Regions from separate parts of the Vogesella amnigena genome, predicted to be linked through region 1. Evidence: predicted binding sites of a transcription regulator. Region 1 holds the regulator's gene; the other holds the start of a gene.

Region 1 (7,812 bases):
GAAGGCTGCATCCGCGACAAGGCCAATGCCTACTCGCAGGACGGCGGCCTGGCCGTGCTGTACGGCAACATCGCGGAACGTGGCTGTATCGTGAAAACCGCCGGCGTGGATGACTCCATCCTCAAGTTCACCGGCCGTGCACGCATCTTCGAAAGCCAGGACGCGGCGGTAGCCAGCATCCTGGCCGATGAGGTGGTGGCCGGTGATATCGTCATCATCCGCTACGAAGGCCCGAAAGGCGGCCCGGGCATGCAGGAAATGCTGTACCCCACCAGTTACCTGAAGTCCAAGGGCCTGGGCAAGGCCTGCGCGCTGCTGACCGACGGCCGTTTCTCCGGCGGTACCTCCGGCCTGTCCATCGGCCATGTTTCGCCGGAAGCGGCCGAGGGCGGCACCATCGGCCTGGCGGAAGAGGGCGATACCGTGGAAATCGATATCCCGAACCGCCGCATCCACCTGGCGGTGAGCGACGACACCCTGGCCGCGCGCCGCGCCGCCATGGAAGCACGTGGCCGCGATGCGTGGAAGCCGCTGGGCCGCGACCGCGTGGTAAGCCCGGCGCTGCGTGCCTACGCCGCCATGACCACCAGTGCCGATACCGGCGCGGTGCGTGATGTGTCGCAAGTAGAGCGCAAGTAAGAGTTGCGGCCAACGTTGGCCGCAAGCAGAAAAACGGCAGCCAGGCGGCTGCCGTTTTTGTTTGGCTGGTGGCCTGGTAGCCCGGATAAGCCGCAGGCGCATCCGGGGACTAGGCGGCGCAGCCATGGGATGAAGGCGGCGCAGCCAGGCTTGCGCTACCTTACTGGCGCATCGCCCCGGCGTTCTCGCCAAAACAAAACCGCCGGAACAATGTCCGGCGGTTGTTTGCTGGGCTGAGCAGGCTGGCTTACTTGCCGGCTACCCAGTCGCGGGTGCTGGCCAGTGCGGCGGCCAGGTTTTCCGGCTGGGTGCCGCCGGCCTGGGCCATATCCGGGCGGCCACCGCCCTTGCCGCCAACCTGTAGGGCGACGTGGTTCACCAGCTCGCCGGCCTTGAAGCGGCCGGTCAGATCCTTGGTCACGCCGGCGATCAGCGCCACCTTGCCGTCAGCCTTGCTGCCCAGCACGATCAGTGCCGAACCCAGCTTGTCCTTCAGCTTGTCCAGCGTATCGCGCAGGGTGGCATTGTCGGCGCCTTCCAGTTCGGCAGCCAGCAGCTTCACGCCGTTCACTTCCTGTACCTGCTCGGCCAGGCTGTCACCGGCGGAGGCTGCCAGTTTGCCCTTCAGTGCCACCAGTTCCTTTTCCAGCGCCTTCAGGTCGCCCTGCAGGTTGCCGATCTTGGCCAGTACTTCGTCGCTGCTTTGCGCCTTCAGGTTGGCTACAGCTGCCTTCAGCAGGCTGTCCTGTGCCTGCACATAGGCTACCGCGCCTTCGCCGGTAACGGCTTCGATACGACGTACGCCAGCGGCCACGCCGCCTTCGGACACGATCTTGAAGAAGCCGATATCGCCAGTGCGGTTCACGTGGGTGCCGCCGCACAGTTCGGCGGAGAAGTCGCCCATGGTCAGTACGCGCACTTCGTCGCCGTATTTCTCGCCAAACAGCGCCATCGCGCCGGCGCGTACCGCGTCGTCGAAGGCCATCACGCGGGCGCTGACTTCGTAGTTGGCCGCAACCACGTGGTTTACCACGCGTTCGATTTCGGCAATTTCCTCGGCAGATACCGGTTGGCCGTGGGCGAAGTCGAAGCGGGTTCGCTCGGCATTCACCAGCGAGCCCTTCTGCGCCACGTGGCTGCCCAGCACCTTGCGCAGCGCTGCGTGCAGCAGGTGAGTGGCGGAGTGGTTGCGCGCGGTGGCCTGGCGCTTGTGCAGGTCGATGGTGGCCTGCACGGTGTCGCCCACGCTCAGGCTGCCACGGGCCAGGCGGCCGGTGTGGCCGAATACCGCGGACTTGATCTTCTGGGTGTCGGCCACGTCGAACAGTGCACCCACGCCGCCGGCGGTGGAAATCTCGCCCACGTCGCCAACCTGGCCACCGCCCTCGGCGTAGAAGGCGGTGTTGTCCAGTACCACGATGCCGTCATCGCCGGCATTCAGGGTGCTCACCGGTTCGGTGCCCTTGTACAGCGCGATTACCTTGGCATCGACGCTGCTGCTGCCATAGCCGTGGAAGGTGGTGTCGGCGCCGTCGTAGCTGACATTGCCTGCCACCTTGAAGGCGGAAGCGGCACGCGCACGGGTACGCTGCTCTTCCATGGCGCGTTCGAAGCCTTCCAGGTCCACTTCGATATTGCGCTCGCGGCAGATGTCGGCGGTGAGGTCCACCGGGAAGCCGTAGGTGTCGTACAGCTTGAATACGGTTTCGCCGTCCATGGCGGTCTTGCCGCCGGCCAGTGCGGCATCCACCAGCGCCATGCCGGTGTCCAGGGTTTCGGCGAACTTGATTTCTTCCTGGCGCAGTGCGTCCTCGATCACGGCCTGTTGCTGGCGCAGCTCGGGGTAGGCATCACCCATCTCGGCAACCAGGTCGGCCACGATCTTGTGGAAGAACAGCCCTTTCTGGCCCAGTTTGTAACCGTGGCGGATCGCACGGCGGGCAATGCGACGCAGCACGTAGCCACGGCCATCGCTGGATGGCAGGATGCCGTCGGCGATCATGAACGAGCAGGCGCGGATGTGGTCGGCGATCACTTTCAGCGACGGCACGTCCTGGCTGTACGGCACACCGGTTTCGCGCGCAGCGGCGCGTACCAGGCAGGCCAGGCCGTCGGTTTCGTAGTTGGAGTGCACGCCCTGCAGCACGGTGGACAGGCGCTCTAGGCCCATGCCGGTATCCACGGACGGTTTCGGCAGCGGGTGCAGGGTGCCGGTTTCGTCGCGGTTGAACTGCATGAATACGTTGTTCCAGATCTCCATGAAGCGGTCGCCGTCTTCATCCGGGCTGCCCGGAGGGCCGCCGGCCACGGACGGGCCGTGGTCGAAGAAGATCTCGGTACACGGGCCGCAGGGGCCGGTGTCACCCATGGTCCAGAAGTTGTCGGAGGCGTAGGCCGCACCCTTGTTGTCGCCGATGCGGATGATTTTTTCTGCAGGCAGGCCGACTACCTTGTGCCAGATATCGTATGCCTCGTCATCGCTGGCATAGACAGTTACCAGCAGTTTTTCCTTCGGCAGGTTCAGCCACTGCTCGCCGGTGAGAAACTCCCAGGCGTAGGTGATGGCATCCTGCTTGAAGTAGTCGCCGAAGCTGAAGTTGCCCAGCATTTCGAAGAAGGTGTGGTGGCGCGCGGTGTAGCCGACGTTTTCCAGGTCGTTGTGCTTGCCGCCGGCGCGCAGACATTTCTGGCTGGTGGTGGCGCGGGTGTAGTCGCGCTTTTCGAAGCCCAGGAACACGTCCTTGAACTGCACCATGCCGGCAACAGTGAACATCAGCGTCGGGTCATTGCCCGGGATCAGGCTGCTGGATGCCACCACCTGGTGGCCCTTGGAGGCGAAGAAGCCGAGAAACTTCTGGCGAATTTCTGAGGTTTTCATGATTTGACTGTTGATTCCGCTATCGTTGGCTTCGCGGGGCGTGCGCCGCGAAGATATCGGGTCGATTGTGGCAACGCTTGCCAGTGCTGGCAAGCGTTGATGCAGCGCGATTGGGGCCGCGATTGTTGCAATGCGTTATTCGTTGTCCGGAAAATCATCGCAGCCGGCGATCACCTTGCGGATGATGTCCATGCCGAAACCGCGGCTGGCGAGAAAGCGCATCTGTTTGGCGCGCTCGGCGGCATCGGCCGGCGGCTGACCGAATTTCTTGCGCCATTGTTCACGGGCGGTAGCCAGGTCATCCTGCTCGGCGAGTGCTTCGCGGATGGTGTCGCGGTCGATGCCGCGCTCGCGCATTTCCATGGCGATACGGCGGCTGCCGTACTTGCGGCTGCGGCTGGCGGCAAACTGCTCGGCAAAGCGGCTGTCCGACTGCCAGTGGCGTGCGGCCAACTCGTCGAGCAGGGCATCCAGTTCTTCTGCCGATGCGGCAAAAGGCGCGAGCCGCCGCTTCAGTTCCAGCCGCGAATACTCGCGGCGGGACAGAAGATCGACGGCTCGCGCCCTGAGGCTCTTGCCGGTGCCGGTCATCAGGCGTCGAAGGTGTCGTCGAGCAGCTCTTCCTCGTCCGCCTGGCCTTCGGTGATCTGCACGTTCACGCCTACCGATTCGCGAATCTTGCGCTCGATTTCGCGGGCGATTTCCTGGTTGTCCTTCAGCCACAGGCGGGTGTTGTCCTTGCCCTGGCCGATCTTCTGGCCGTTGTAGCTGTACCAGGCACCGGATTTTTCGATGAAGCCGTGCTCCACGCCCAGCTCGACGATCTCGCCTTCGCGGCTGATGCCCTCGCCGTACAGGATGTCGAAGTTGGCCTGCTTGAACGGCGGGGAAACCTTGTTCTTCACTACCTTGACGCGGGTCTCGTTGCCGATGATCTCCTCGCCCTTCTTGATGCCGCCGATACGGCGGATATCCATGCGCACCGAGGCGTAGAACTTCAGCGCGTTACCGCCGGTGGTGGTTTCCGGGCTGCCGAACATCACGCCGATCTTCATGCGGATCTGGTTGATGAAGATCACCAGGGTGTTGGTGCGCTTGATGTTGCCGGTGAGTTTGCGCAGTGCCTGGCTCATCAAACGGGCGTGCAGGCCGACGTGGTTGTCGCCCATTTCGCCTTCGATTTCCGCCTTCGGCACCAGTGCGGCCACCGAGTCGACCACGATGATGTCCACACCGCCGGAGCGCACCAGCATGTCGGCGATTTCCAGTGCCTGTTCACCGGTGTCCGGCTGGGAGATCAGCAGGTCTTCCACCGATACGCCCAGCTTCTGCGCGTATTGCGGATCCAGCGCGTTTTCCGCGTCGATGTAGGCGCAGGTGCCGCCCAGCTTCTGCGCTTCGGCTACCACCTGCAGACACAGTGTGGTTTTACCGGACGATTCCGGGCCGTAGATTTCAACGATACGGCCGCGCGGCAGGCCGCCGACGCCCAGCGCCAGGTCCAGGCCGAGCGAACCGGTGCTGATCACCTGCAGGTTCTCGGTGATCTGGTTGTCGCTCATGCGCATGATCGAGCCTTTGCCAAACTGCTTTTCGATCTGCGCCAGTGCTGCGGCCAGGGCCTTGCTCTTGTCTTCGGCTGCCATGCTTACTCCATTCGTTCAAAACGGCATATCGGGAAGGTTTTTTTGATTATGTACGTTTTCATGCGGCGTGCCAAATAAAAACGCAATCAACGATGTATGCGCGCCACACTGCATGGCGGCAGACAGGGAACCTGGCGGCGGATTATCGCACAAATCATCAGGGGGCCAAGTCGGGGCCGGCCGGGCGGCCAGTGTCATCCGGGGCTTTTGGGATAGGTGACTGCTGTGACAGAATGCCGATCATGCTGAACGAACGCACGCAACATCTGCTCAAGGTACTGGTCGAGCGCTATATCGCCGACGGGCAGCCGGTGGCATCCAAGACCCTGGCCGCGGTTTCCGGGCTGGAGCTGTCGTCGGCATCCATCCGCAACATGCTGGCGGAGCTGGAAGACATGGGCCTGATCGCCTCGCCGCACACCTCGGCCGGGCGCATTCCCACGCCGCGCGGCTACCGGCTGTTTGTCGACCGCCTGCTTACCGTACAGCAGTTGGCCGCACCAACGCTGGCCGAGCTGAAAAGCGGTATCCAGCCGGACAGCCCGCAGCGCGTGGTGCAGGCCGCCTCGCAGATGCTGTCGGAGCTGACGCAATTCGCCGGGGTGGTGATGACGCCGCAGCGTGCCGACGCCGCCTTCCGCCAGGTGGAATTCCTGCGTCTGTCCGAGCGCCGCGTCCTGCTGATCCTGGTGACACTGGATGGCGACGTGCAGAACCACCTGTTCCATACCGGCCGCGATTACACGCCGGGCGAGCTGGTGGAGGCGGCCAACTTCCTCAACCAGCATTACGCCGGCCAGCAGCTGGACAACGTGGCCAGCCGTGTGGAAACCGAGCTGCGCCAGCTGCAGGGCAATATTTCCGAGCTGATGGCGGCGGCGATCCAGTTCGGCCGCCAGGCGCTGCCCGGTGGCGACGATATCGTGATCCGCGGCGAGGGGCGGCTGCTGGCGGTCAGCGATTTTTCCAGCGACCTGTCGCGGCTGCGCGAGCTGTTCGATACCTTCCAGCGCAAGACCGAGCTGCTGCAGCTGTTGGAGCAGAGCCGGCGCGCAGCCGGCGTCAGCCTGTTCATCGGCGAGGAATCCGGCGTGGTGCCGCTCGACGATTGCAGCGTGGTCGCTGCGCCGTACCGGCTCAATGGCCAGGTGGTGGGCACGCTGGGCGTGGTGGGGCCGACGCGCATGGATTACGAGCGGGTGATTCCCATCGTCGACATCACCGCGCGGCTGGTATCCAGCGTCCTCAATTTCAATGAACAGCCATAAGCCGCAGCGGCTTGCGGCCAACCTGCAGGAGCAAGCAATGCTTGTATTGCGCCGACTGGCCCTGGCGGCCATGCTGGGCTGCGTTTCCGCCGCCCAGGCCGATGTGGCGCTAATGATGCGCCCGGATGTACAGCGTTTTATCGATGAACAAGTGGCGCAAGGCGGTGTGAACCGCGCCGAGATGGAAGCGGTGTTCGCCAATGTCGAGTCCAAGCCCAACATCATCGCCGTCATGGACAAGCCATCCACCGCGCGGCCGTGGTACCAGTTTCGCCCCAATTTCTATAGCGAACGCCTGATGCAGGAAGGCGTGGCGTTCTGGCAGCAGAACGAGGCGGCGCTGCAGCGCGCCAGCGAACAGTACAAGGTGGAGCCGGAAATCATCGTTGCCATCATCGGCATCGAAACCCGCTATGGCCGCGTTACCGGCAACTACCGGCTGGCGGATGCGCTGTCCACGCTGGCCTTCGATTACCCGCGCCGCGCCGAATTCTTCCGTGGCGAGCTGGCCGAATTCTTCCGCCTGGCACGTAGCGAGAACGTCAACGCGCTGAGCCTGAAGGGCAGTTACGCCGGGGCGATGGGCATGCCGCAGTTCATGCCGTCCAGCTACCGCAAGTGGGCGGTGGATTTCGATGGCGATGGCCATCGCGACATCTGGAACAACCCGGCCGACGCCATCGGCAGTGTGGGCAATTACTTCCAGCAGCACGGCTGGCTGGGGGGGGACGACGTGGTGGTGCCGGCGGCGGTAACGCCGGGGCCGGCCATCGACGAACTGGTGGCCGACAAGTTTAACCTGCACTACACCGTGGCCGAGCTGAAGGCGCGGGGCGTGCAGCCGCTGGCCACGGTGCGCGACGATGCCCTGGCGGTGCTGGTGCCGCTGGAGGTGGCGCCGGGCGAGATGCGCTACTGGCTGGGGCTGAACAACTTCTACACCATTACCCGCTACAACAAGAGCACGCTGTACGCGATGGTGACGCACGAGCTGGCGGACGAGATCCGCAATCGCTACCTGGCGGCGCGTTACACGCCGGCACAGCCTGCGGCCAACCCCGACAGCACCGCGCCTGTCGTCAACTGATGGCGTCCCGGCCTGGCTGCCGGTGTCGGTCGCTTGCTAAAAACTGCTAGAATCGCCCGCTATGACTTATCAAGTTCTCGCCCGCAAGTGGCGTCCCAAGCGCTTTGCCGACCTGGTAGGCCAGGAGCACGTGGTGCGCGCGCTGTCCAACGCGCTGCGCGAATCGCGCCTGCACCACGCCTACCTGCTCACCGGTACCCGAGGCGTGGGCAAGACCACCATCGCCCGCATCCTGGCCAAGAGCCTGAACTGCGAAACCGGCACCGGCGCCGAGCCGTGTGGCGAGTGCCAGGC
Region 2 (7,812 bases), on a different contig from region 1:
AGTTGCTCGAAGCGAGGTGTGTCCTGGGGAGTGGAGATGATCAGGATGTCGCGGATGCCGGCGAGCATCAAGGTGCTCAGCGGATAGTAGATCATCGGCTTGTCGTAGATCGGCAGCAGTTGTTTGCTGACGGCGAGTGTGGCCGGGTAGAGGCGGGTCCCGGAGCCACCGGCAAGGATGATGCCTTTGCGTGGTTTATTCATGTTGGAGTTTGACGAGATGAGGGTATTGTCCGGATGATGCTCACGAAATCCAATGTTTAGCAGGTGTTTTATCCTATCGCCCAGAATCATGCATCACTTTTTTATTTCCATAATTTTTATTTCATCAAGCAGCAATGCAGTTCTTCTACTGAGCGAGACATCTTCTTCCCGTTTGCGTTGCTAAATGGTCTTGGCACGCGCGGCATTTGGGAAGGCGCTGTTCGAGTTGGCTCTGGGGGGGCAGCCCATTGCATGCCGTAGCCAATCCACGTAACCCAGCTCCATCCCTTTCGCTACTGCCCAGCCAGATAAACAGATAGTGTGGGACGAGCGGTTCGCGGGCACGCAAAATCTTGCTACGGGGCAATTTTCGATGTTGATCAGCGACATATTGCAAATGTAGCCCTGCTGTTCAAAATTAAGTAATACTTTGGCCTCGTGGCTGGGTTTGGTGTGCATCAGATGCCCAGAGAGTCGTGTGAAGGAGTATGGCGCTGATTTACATGCAACTGGGCAGTGAGTCGGCCGCCGCTATATGTTGCGCGTGCCAGCATGGCTTGCAAGTTCAGCCATATTGCTTCTCCACCCACTCCCGGTACGCGCCGCTGCTGATGTTTTCCACCCAGTCTTGATTGGCGAGGTACCACTCAACTGTCTTACGTATGCCGGTCTCGAAGGTTTCGGCCGGCGTCCAACTTAGTTCCTGCTCCAGTTTTCGTGCGTCGATTGCGTAGCGGCGGTCGTGGCCCGGGCGGTCGGTAACAAAGCTGATTTGCTGCGCGTAAGGGGCGCCGTCCGCACGTGGAGCGAGTTGGTCGAGGATCGCGCATATTGTGCGCACCACCTCTATGTTCGGCTTCTCGTTCCTGCCGCCGATGTTGTAGGTCTCGCCTGGGCGACCATTCGCCAATACGTGTCGGATTGCGCTGCAGTGGTCTTTCACGTACAACCAGTCGCGCACCTGCATGCCGTCGCCATAGATGGGTAGTTCTTTGCCGGCAAGCGCATTGAGGATGACCAGCGGGATCAACTTTTCCGGGAAGTGGTAAGGCCCGTAGTTGTTGCTGCAGTTGGTGGTCAGCACCGGCAGGCCATAGGTGTGATGCCATGCGCGCACCATGTGGTCGGACGCAGCTTTACTGGCCGAATAAGGGCTGTTCGGCTTATAGCGGTGGCTCTCACTGAACGGTGCCTCATCCGGCGCGAGCGAGCCGTAAACCTCATCAGTCGACACGTGCAAGAAGCGGAACGCGGCCTTTTCTTCGGAGGGAAGTTTGTTCCAGTAGCCGCGCACGCTTTCGAGCAGGTTGAAGGTGCCGACCACGTTGGTGTGGATGAAGTCGCCCGGGCCGTGGATGCTGCGGTCGACATGACTTTCGGCTGCAAAGTTGATCAAAGCGCGAGGACGGTATTCGAAGAGCAGGCGCGAGACTAACGCACGATCACCAATGTCGCCGCGCACAAAGATATGACGAGCGTCGTCCTCCAGTGATGCGAGAGTCTGCAGATTGCCGGCGTAAGTGAGCTTGTCGAGGTTGATGATGGCTTCGCCGCCTTGTGCGAGCCAGTCGAGGATGAAGTTGGCACCGATAAAGCCTGCGCCGCCGGTGACGAGAATCATGTCATGCTTCCTGAATCGGGTTAATCGTGTGGGCCCTAGTTGTCGGCGCATAGGGTGAAGCGGGTAAGCCGCCAGTCGCAAGGGCGCCTTGTCTTCCGTACCACTCGCAGCTTTAGGGCGCCGCCGGCCGATGTGGTCTCATCTATGAGCTTGGGGGGCACTTTACTGGTGGCAGCGGGCGTGGGTACCCGTAGAACTACGTACTGGTGTCTGTTTTTTGGGTTTAGACGTAACCATCCGGGTTGGAGTGCTGCCAGCGCCAGCTGTCCGCACACATCTCGTCTATCCCTTTTTCGGCTTGCCAGCCCAATTGCTCTCGCGCGGCAGTAGGGTCGGCCCAGCATGCGGCAACGTCGCCGGAGCGGCGTGGCACGATGTGATAGGGCAGGGTCTTGCCGCAGGCCGCTTCGAATGCTTTCAATACTTCGAGTACGGAGTAGCCGCGACCGGTACCGAGATTCGTGGTAATCAGTCCTCCAGTGTGTCTGAGTGCGTCGAGGGCGGCCAAGTGCCCGCGTGCAAGATCATCGACGTGGATGTAGTCGCGTACGCCGGTGCCGTCTACGGTTGGGTAGTCATTTCCGAAGATATTCAGTGCATCGCGCTTGCCTACGGCAACCTGGCTGATGAAGGGCATAAGGTTGTTAGGCGGGCCTTTCGGGTCTTCGCCGATCAGTCCGGACGGATGTGCACCTACCGGATTGAAGTAGCGCAGGATGGCGATATTCCAGTCAGGCTCTGCATGAGCAAGATCTCGCAACATATCCTCGATCATCTGCTTGCTGCGGCCGTACGGGTTGGTCGCAGACAGCGGAAAGTCCTCGCGGATTGGCACGCAGGCTGGGGCGCCGTACACGGTGGCACTGGATGAAAACACCAAGTCTTTCACGCCATGATGCTGCATTGCCTGTAGCAGTGTCAGCGTGCCAGTGACGTTGTTATGGTAGTAGGCGAGCGGTTGTGCCACCGATTCGCCGACTGCCTTCAGGCCGGCGAAGTGGATCACTGCCTTGATCGGATAGTGCAGCACCAAGTCGAGTTTATCCCGGTCGAGGATGTCACCGTCGACTAGCAATGGTATGCGACCGGTGATTTTTCCGACGCGGCACAGTGCCTCGGGTTTGCTGTTACTGAAATTGTCGAGTACAACCACTTCGTACCCGGCCTCAAGCAATTGCACACATGTGTGGCTGCCTATATAACCAGCACCTCCAGTGACCAGGATCATGTCTGGTTCCTCAATCTTTCAGTTTGTCGCGTAGTTCGGCGAGCACGTCGTGGCCGAGTATCCACAGGCTGCCTAGTAGCAGACCGACAATTGCGGCAAGCGCGATAATCAGCGAGCGCTTTGGCTTGTCGCGGTGCGATGGCAAAGATGGTTCGGAAATAAGCTGAAAGCCGGCGAGGTTGCCTATCCCCACCTTTGGTAGTTTTTGTATTTCTTTGAGTGCGTCATTGATCTCGTAATAGCGCTCTGGATAGTCCAGTGGGGCATGTTCGAGGGTAGTCAGTCTTGCCTGCAATAGTTTGCTGCCAAGCAGATAATGTGTCTGCGCCGCCTCAAGGCCTGCATAGCTATTGCCATTGAAGTTTATCAAGCCTGCACGTTTTGCGGTGTCAAGTGCCAATCGCGTTTGAGCTAGCTCTTTGGTACGTATGGCCTTGGCTTGGCTGACAAGCTCTTCCTGTTCTTGGCGCAGCGAGGCTTGCAATAGATTTCGCTGGCTACGTAATTCTTGTGCTTTTTGTGTGGCTAGTTGCCGATTAATCAGCTTGAATGCCTGATTGAGTTGTTGTTGAGCCGCCGCTGGGGTCTGGGCGCTACTTTGCACCTGGAAAAGTTGCTGCTTGCGACCATCCGGGCGCAGGAGCATTACACCCGGTGTGGTGTCGAGCAGTAGTTTTGTTACTTCGAATAGTTGTCCTGCTTGTTCTGCCTCTGCAGATGTCGGTGTCGGTGTCGGTGTCGGTGTGCTTTGTACACTGACCGACACTCTGCCGTCAGGTTTGGAAAACAATGGAGCAGCGTCCAGTTGACGTTTTGCAAGATAGTATTCTCCCATTTGTTCGATAGAGGGGGGCGCAATCGTTGCCATGGACGTCCAGACCTGCGGAGAGTTGAACGCGTACACGCAGGCAAGCATCACTGTACTGCCAGTGATGCTTGCTATTGTCCAACGCCCACGCCATAGTTTGGCGATCAGTTCGGTGAGACCGATCTCTTCGTCTTCTTGGGGCTTGACGGCGTGTAGGTTCATTAGCATTTGATCAATTTGTATGTCGAGTCCCTGGATTATACCAAGCAGATGGATCCCTGTGCGCGGACGTCAAAAGTGTGTAGCTGCCCCCTTGAAAACCCTTTCTCCCGCCCCTACCATTAGCACTCACAAGCAGTGAGTGCTAATGCCGTATGGTGCGTTACGCCCACACTGCAACGTAAATCTACGTTCCTGTGTACTACCGCTAGTAAAGCTAGGAGAAAAGAATGGCAATCCGTCCTCTGCACGACCGTGTTGTTATCAAGCGCCTTGAAGCTGAAGAGAAGACTGCTTCCGGCATCGTTCTGCCGGGCGCAGCTGCCGAGAAGCCGGACATGGGCGAAGTTGTTGCCGTGGGCCACGGCAAGATTCTGGAAAACGGCGAACGCCGTGCCCTGGAGCTGAAGGTTGGCGACAAGGTTATCTTCGGCAAGTACTCCGGCCAGACCGTGAAGGTTGACGGCGAAGAGCTGCTGGTTATGCGCGAAGAAGATGTGATGGGCATCGTCGAGTAATCCGACCCGTCATACTTGTTTGATACAGATTCTGGAGATTGATGAAAATGGCTGCAAAAGACGTACGCTTTGGTGATTCCGCCCGCGCCAAGATGGTGGTGGGTGTCAACATTCTGGCTGATGCCGTTAAAGTGACCCTGGGCCCGAAAGGCCGCAACGTAGTACTGGATCGCTCCTTCGGCGCACCGACCATCACCAAGGATGGTGTTTCCGTTGCCAAGGAAATCGAACTGAAGGACAAGTTCGAAAACATGGGCGCCCAGATGGTGAAGGAAGTGGCTTCCAAGACTTCCGACGTAGCCGGTGACGGTACCACCACCGCTACCGTGCTGGCCCAGGCCATCGTGCACGAAGGCATGAAGTTCGTAACCGCCGGCATGAACCCGATGGATCTGAAGCGCGGTATCGACAAGGCTGTGGTTGCGCTGGTCAGCGAGATCGCCAACATTGCCAAACCGTGTGCCACTACCAAGGAAATCGCTCAGGTTGGCTCCATCTCCGCCAACTCCGATTCCGATATCGGTGAAATCATCGCCAACGCGATGGAAAAAGTGGGCAAGGAAGGCGTGATTACCGTTGAAGACGGCAAGAGCCTGAACAATGAACTGGACGTGGTTGAAGGTATGCAGTTTGACCGCGGCTACCTGTCCCCGTACTTCATCAACAACCCGGAAAAGCAGATTGCCGCACTGGACAATCCGTTCATCCTGCTGTTCGACAAAAAGATCTCCAACATCCGTGACCTGCTGCCGGTACTGGAGCAAGTGGCCAAGTCCGGCCGTCCGCTGCTGATCATCGCAGAAGACGTAGAGGGCGAAGCACTGGCTACTCTGGTGGTGAACACCATCCGCGGCATTCTGAAAGTGGTTGCTGTCAAGGCTCCGGGCTTTGGCGATCGTCGCAAGGCCATGCTGCAGGACATCGCTGTGCTGACCGGCGGTACCGTTATCGCTGAAGAAGTTGGCCTGACCCTGGAAAAAGTTACCCTGGACATGCTGGGCCAAGCCAAGCGCGTTGAAGTAGGCAAGGAAAACTCTACCATTATCGACGGCGCTGGCGACGTAGCTGCCATCCAGGCTCGCGTGACCGAAGTGCGTCAGCAGATCGAAGCTGCGACTTCCGACTACGATCGTGAAAAGCTGCAAGAGCGCGTGGCCAAGCTGGCTGGCGGTGTTGCCGTGATCAAGGTTGGCGCTGCCACTGAAGTGGAGATGAAAGAGAAGAAGGCTCGCGTGGAAGACGCGCTGCACGCTACCCGCGCTGCTGTTGAGGAAGGCGTGGTACCGGGCGGTGGTGTTGCCCTGCTGCGTGCCCGCGCTGCTGTCGAGTCCGTTGAAACCATCAACGCCGATCAGGCTGCTGGCGTGAAGATCGTACTGAAGGCGATCGAAGCGCCGCTGCGTCAGATCGTGCAGAACGCTGGCGACGAGCCGTCCGTGGTGGTGAACAAGGTGCTGGAAGGCAAGGGTAACTTTGGTTACAACGCTGCCAGCGGTGAATACGGCGATATGATCGAAATGGGCGTGCTGGATCCGGCCAAGGTAACCCGCTCCGCGCTGCAGCATGCTGCATCCGTAGCTGGCCTGATGCTGACCACCGACTGCATGATCGCCGAGCTGCCGGAAGACAAGCCGGCTGCGGCTATGCCGGACATGGGCGGTATGGGTGGCATGGGCGGCATGATGTAATCTGCCTGCTCTCTCACCGAGCTAGAACCCCGCAGCTTGCTGCGGGGTTTTTTTTGGCTATGTCCCAATTACGAGTTGGTAGCTAAGCTGAAGCAAGCACCTCACCAGGAGCGCGATGATGGATACCCAATCCTTTCAACGCCTGCTTGCCCAGCTCGACTCGCTTAGCCCCAAGCAGAAAGCCACTCTCCAGCTCACTCTGCAAACGCAGCCACGCCATGACGTGCTGGCCGAGTCTCTCCCTGACCTGCTCGCTTGTCCGCACTGTGCCGCGCCGGCACAACAGCTAAGGAAGCGCTGAACAAATCCGCCTCATGCGAGAATGCGGCATCCACCTTCGCGGGCCGATGCCATGCAGCAGCAGACCTCTTTTGCCGAACTGGAGTACCGCAACAAGAAGCGCCAGACCCGGCGTGAACTGTTCCTGGCGGAAATGGAAACCGTTGTACCGTGGGCGAATCTGCTCTCCTGCATCGAGCCGCACTACCCCAAGGCCGGGCGGCGTGGGCGCCAGCCCATGCCACTGGCCAGCATGTTTCGCATCTATTGCCTGCAGCAGTGGTTCAACTTCTCCGACCGGCAGATGGAGGACGCGCTGTACGAAATCGACAGCGTGCGCCGCTTTGCCGGCTTTGCCTGTGTCACTGATGCACTGCCGGATGAAACCACCATCCTCAACTTCCGCCACCTGCTGGAGAAACACGATCTGCCGGCGCAGTTGCTGGCCCGGATCAATGCTCACTTGCAGGCCAAAGGCATTACTGTCTCGCGCGGCAGCATGGTGGATGCCAGCATCATTCACGCCCCCAGCTCCACCAAGAATGCGGCCAAGGCACGCGACCCGGAGATGCATCAAACCATGAAGAACCGGCAGTGGTACTTCGGCATGAAATTACATGTGGGGGTGGATGTGAACTCCGGCGCGGTGCATAGCGTCGTGGCGACTGCCGCCAACCGATCGGATATTGAGCAGTTACCCAAGCTATTACGGGCGAGCGATGAGGTGGTGTTCGGCGACACTGGCTATGCCAGTCAGGACTACAAACGCGGCGCCCGCGCGTTGGGGCTGCGCTGGTGCGTGCAGGAAAAAGGCTCGCGTTCGCATCCGCTGTCATCCAGCCAGCGCAAGAAGAACCGCAAGCAGTCCAGCATTCGGGCGCGGGTGGAACATGTGTTCCGGGTGATCAAACGGCAATTTGCTTACACCAAAGTGCGTTACCGCGGTCTGGCGAAGAATGCGGCGCAGGTGAACATGCTGGAATCTGTACATGCTGCGCGGGCGGCTGCTGGCCGCCTGAGGGGGAAGGTCCGCCTACCGAGTGCGGTAGGCGAGTGAGAGACAGGTAAACGAACAAAATAAGGCGGTAGTCGTCTCCAAGATCAGGACTGGGGCGACTTGAGATCAGGGCGTTGATTTGATCAGCGCTTCCCTAATTGGCTGGGGTTGGCCGCGCGGCTTGCGGCGCTATCGTTGCAAAGCCTGTCTGCGCACCTGCAATGCCTTGTCCGGCACGCCTCTGGCCCGTC

What was found. The regulator HrcA, encoded in region 1, represses chaperone genes, less so after heat shock. The targets are predictions, from matches to a motif close to ATTAGCACTCGNNNNNNNCGAGTGCTAAT.
Region 2: groES (co-chaperone GroES) is a predicted target of HrcA. The motif match lies at 4,201-4,229, and genes of this name have one in related genera.

What each region holds. Positions count from the first base shown of each region.
Region 1 is NZ_JBHRYH010000012.1:193,168-200,979, forward strand. Features, by position in the region: gene ilvD (dihydroxy-acid dehydratase) at 1-639, shown strand, start outside; gene alaS (alanine--tRNA ligase) at 887-3,517, opposite strand; gene recX (recombination regulator RecX) at 3,653-4,108, opposite strand; gene recA (recombinase RecA) at 4,108-5,163, opposite strand; gene hrcA (heat-inducible transcriptional repressor HrcA) at 5,406-6,431, shown strand; gene mltB (lytic murein transglycosylase B) at 6,469-7,518, shown strand; partial or broken gene dnaX (DNA polymerase III subunit gamma/tau) at 7,580-7,812, shown strand, end outside.
Region 2 is NZ_JBHRYH010000018.1:119,857-127,668, reverse strand. Features, by position in the region: gene rfbA (glucose-1-phosphate thymidylyltransferase RfbA) at 1-203, opposite strand, end outside; gene rfbB (dTDP-glucose 4,6-dehydratase) at 769-1,824, opposite strand; gene galE (UDP-glucose 4-epimerase GalE) at 2,048-3,052, opposite strand; gene ACFOKJ_RS09120 (Wzz/FepE/Etk N-terminal domain-containing protein) at 3,063-4,082, opposite strand; gene groES (co-chaperone GroES) at 4,310-4,597, shown strand; gene groL (chaperonin GroEL) at 4,645-6,285, shown strand; gene ACFOKJ_RS09105 (hypothetical protein) at 6,401-6,586, shown strand; gene ACFOKJ_RS09100 (IS5 family transposase) at 6,638-7,621, shown strand; partial or broken gene ACFOKJ_RS09095 (IS1595 family transposase) at 7,707-7,812, shown strand, end outside.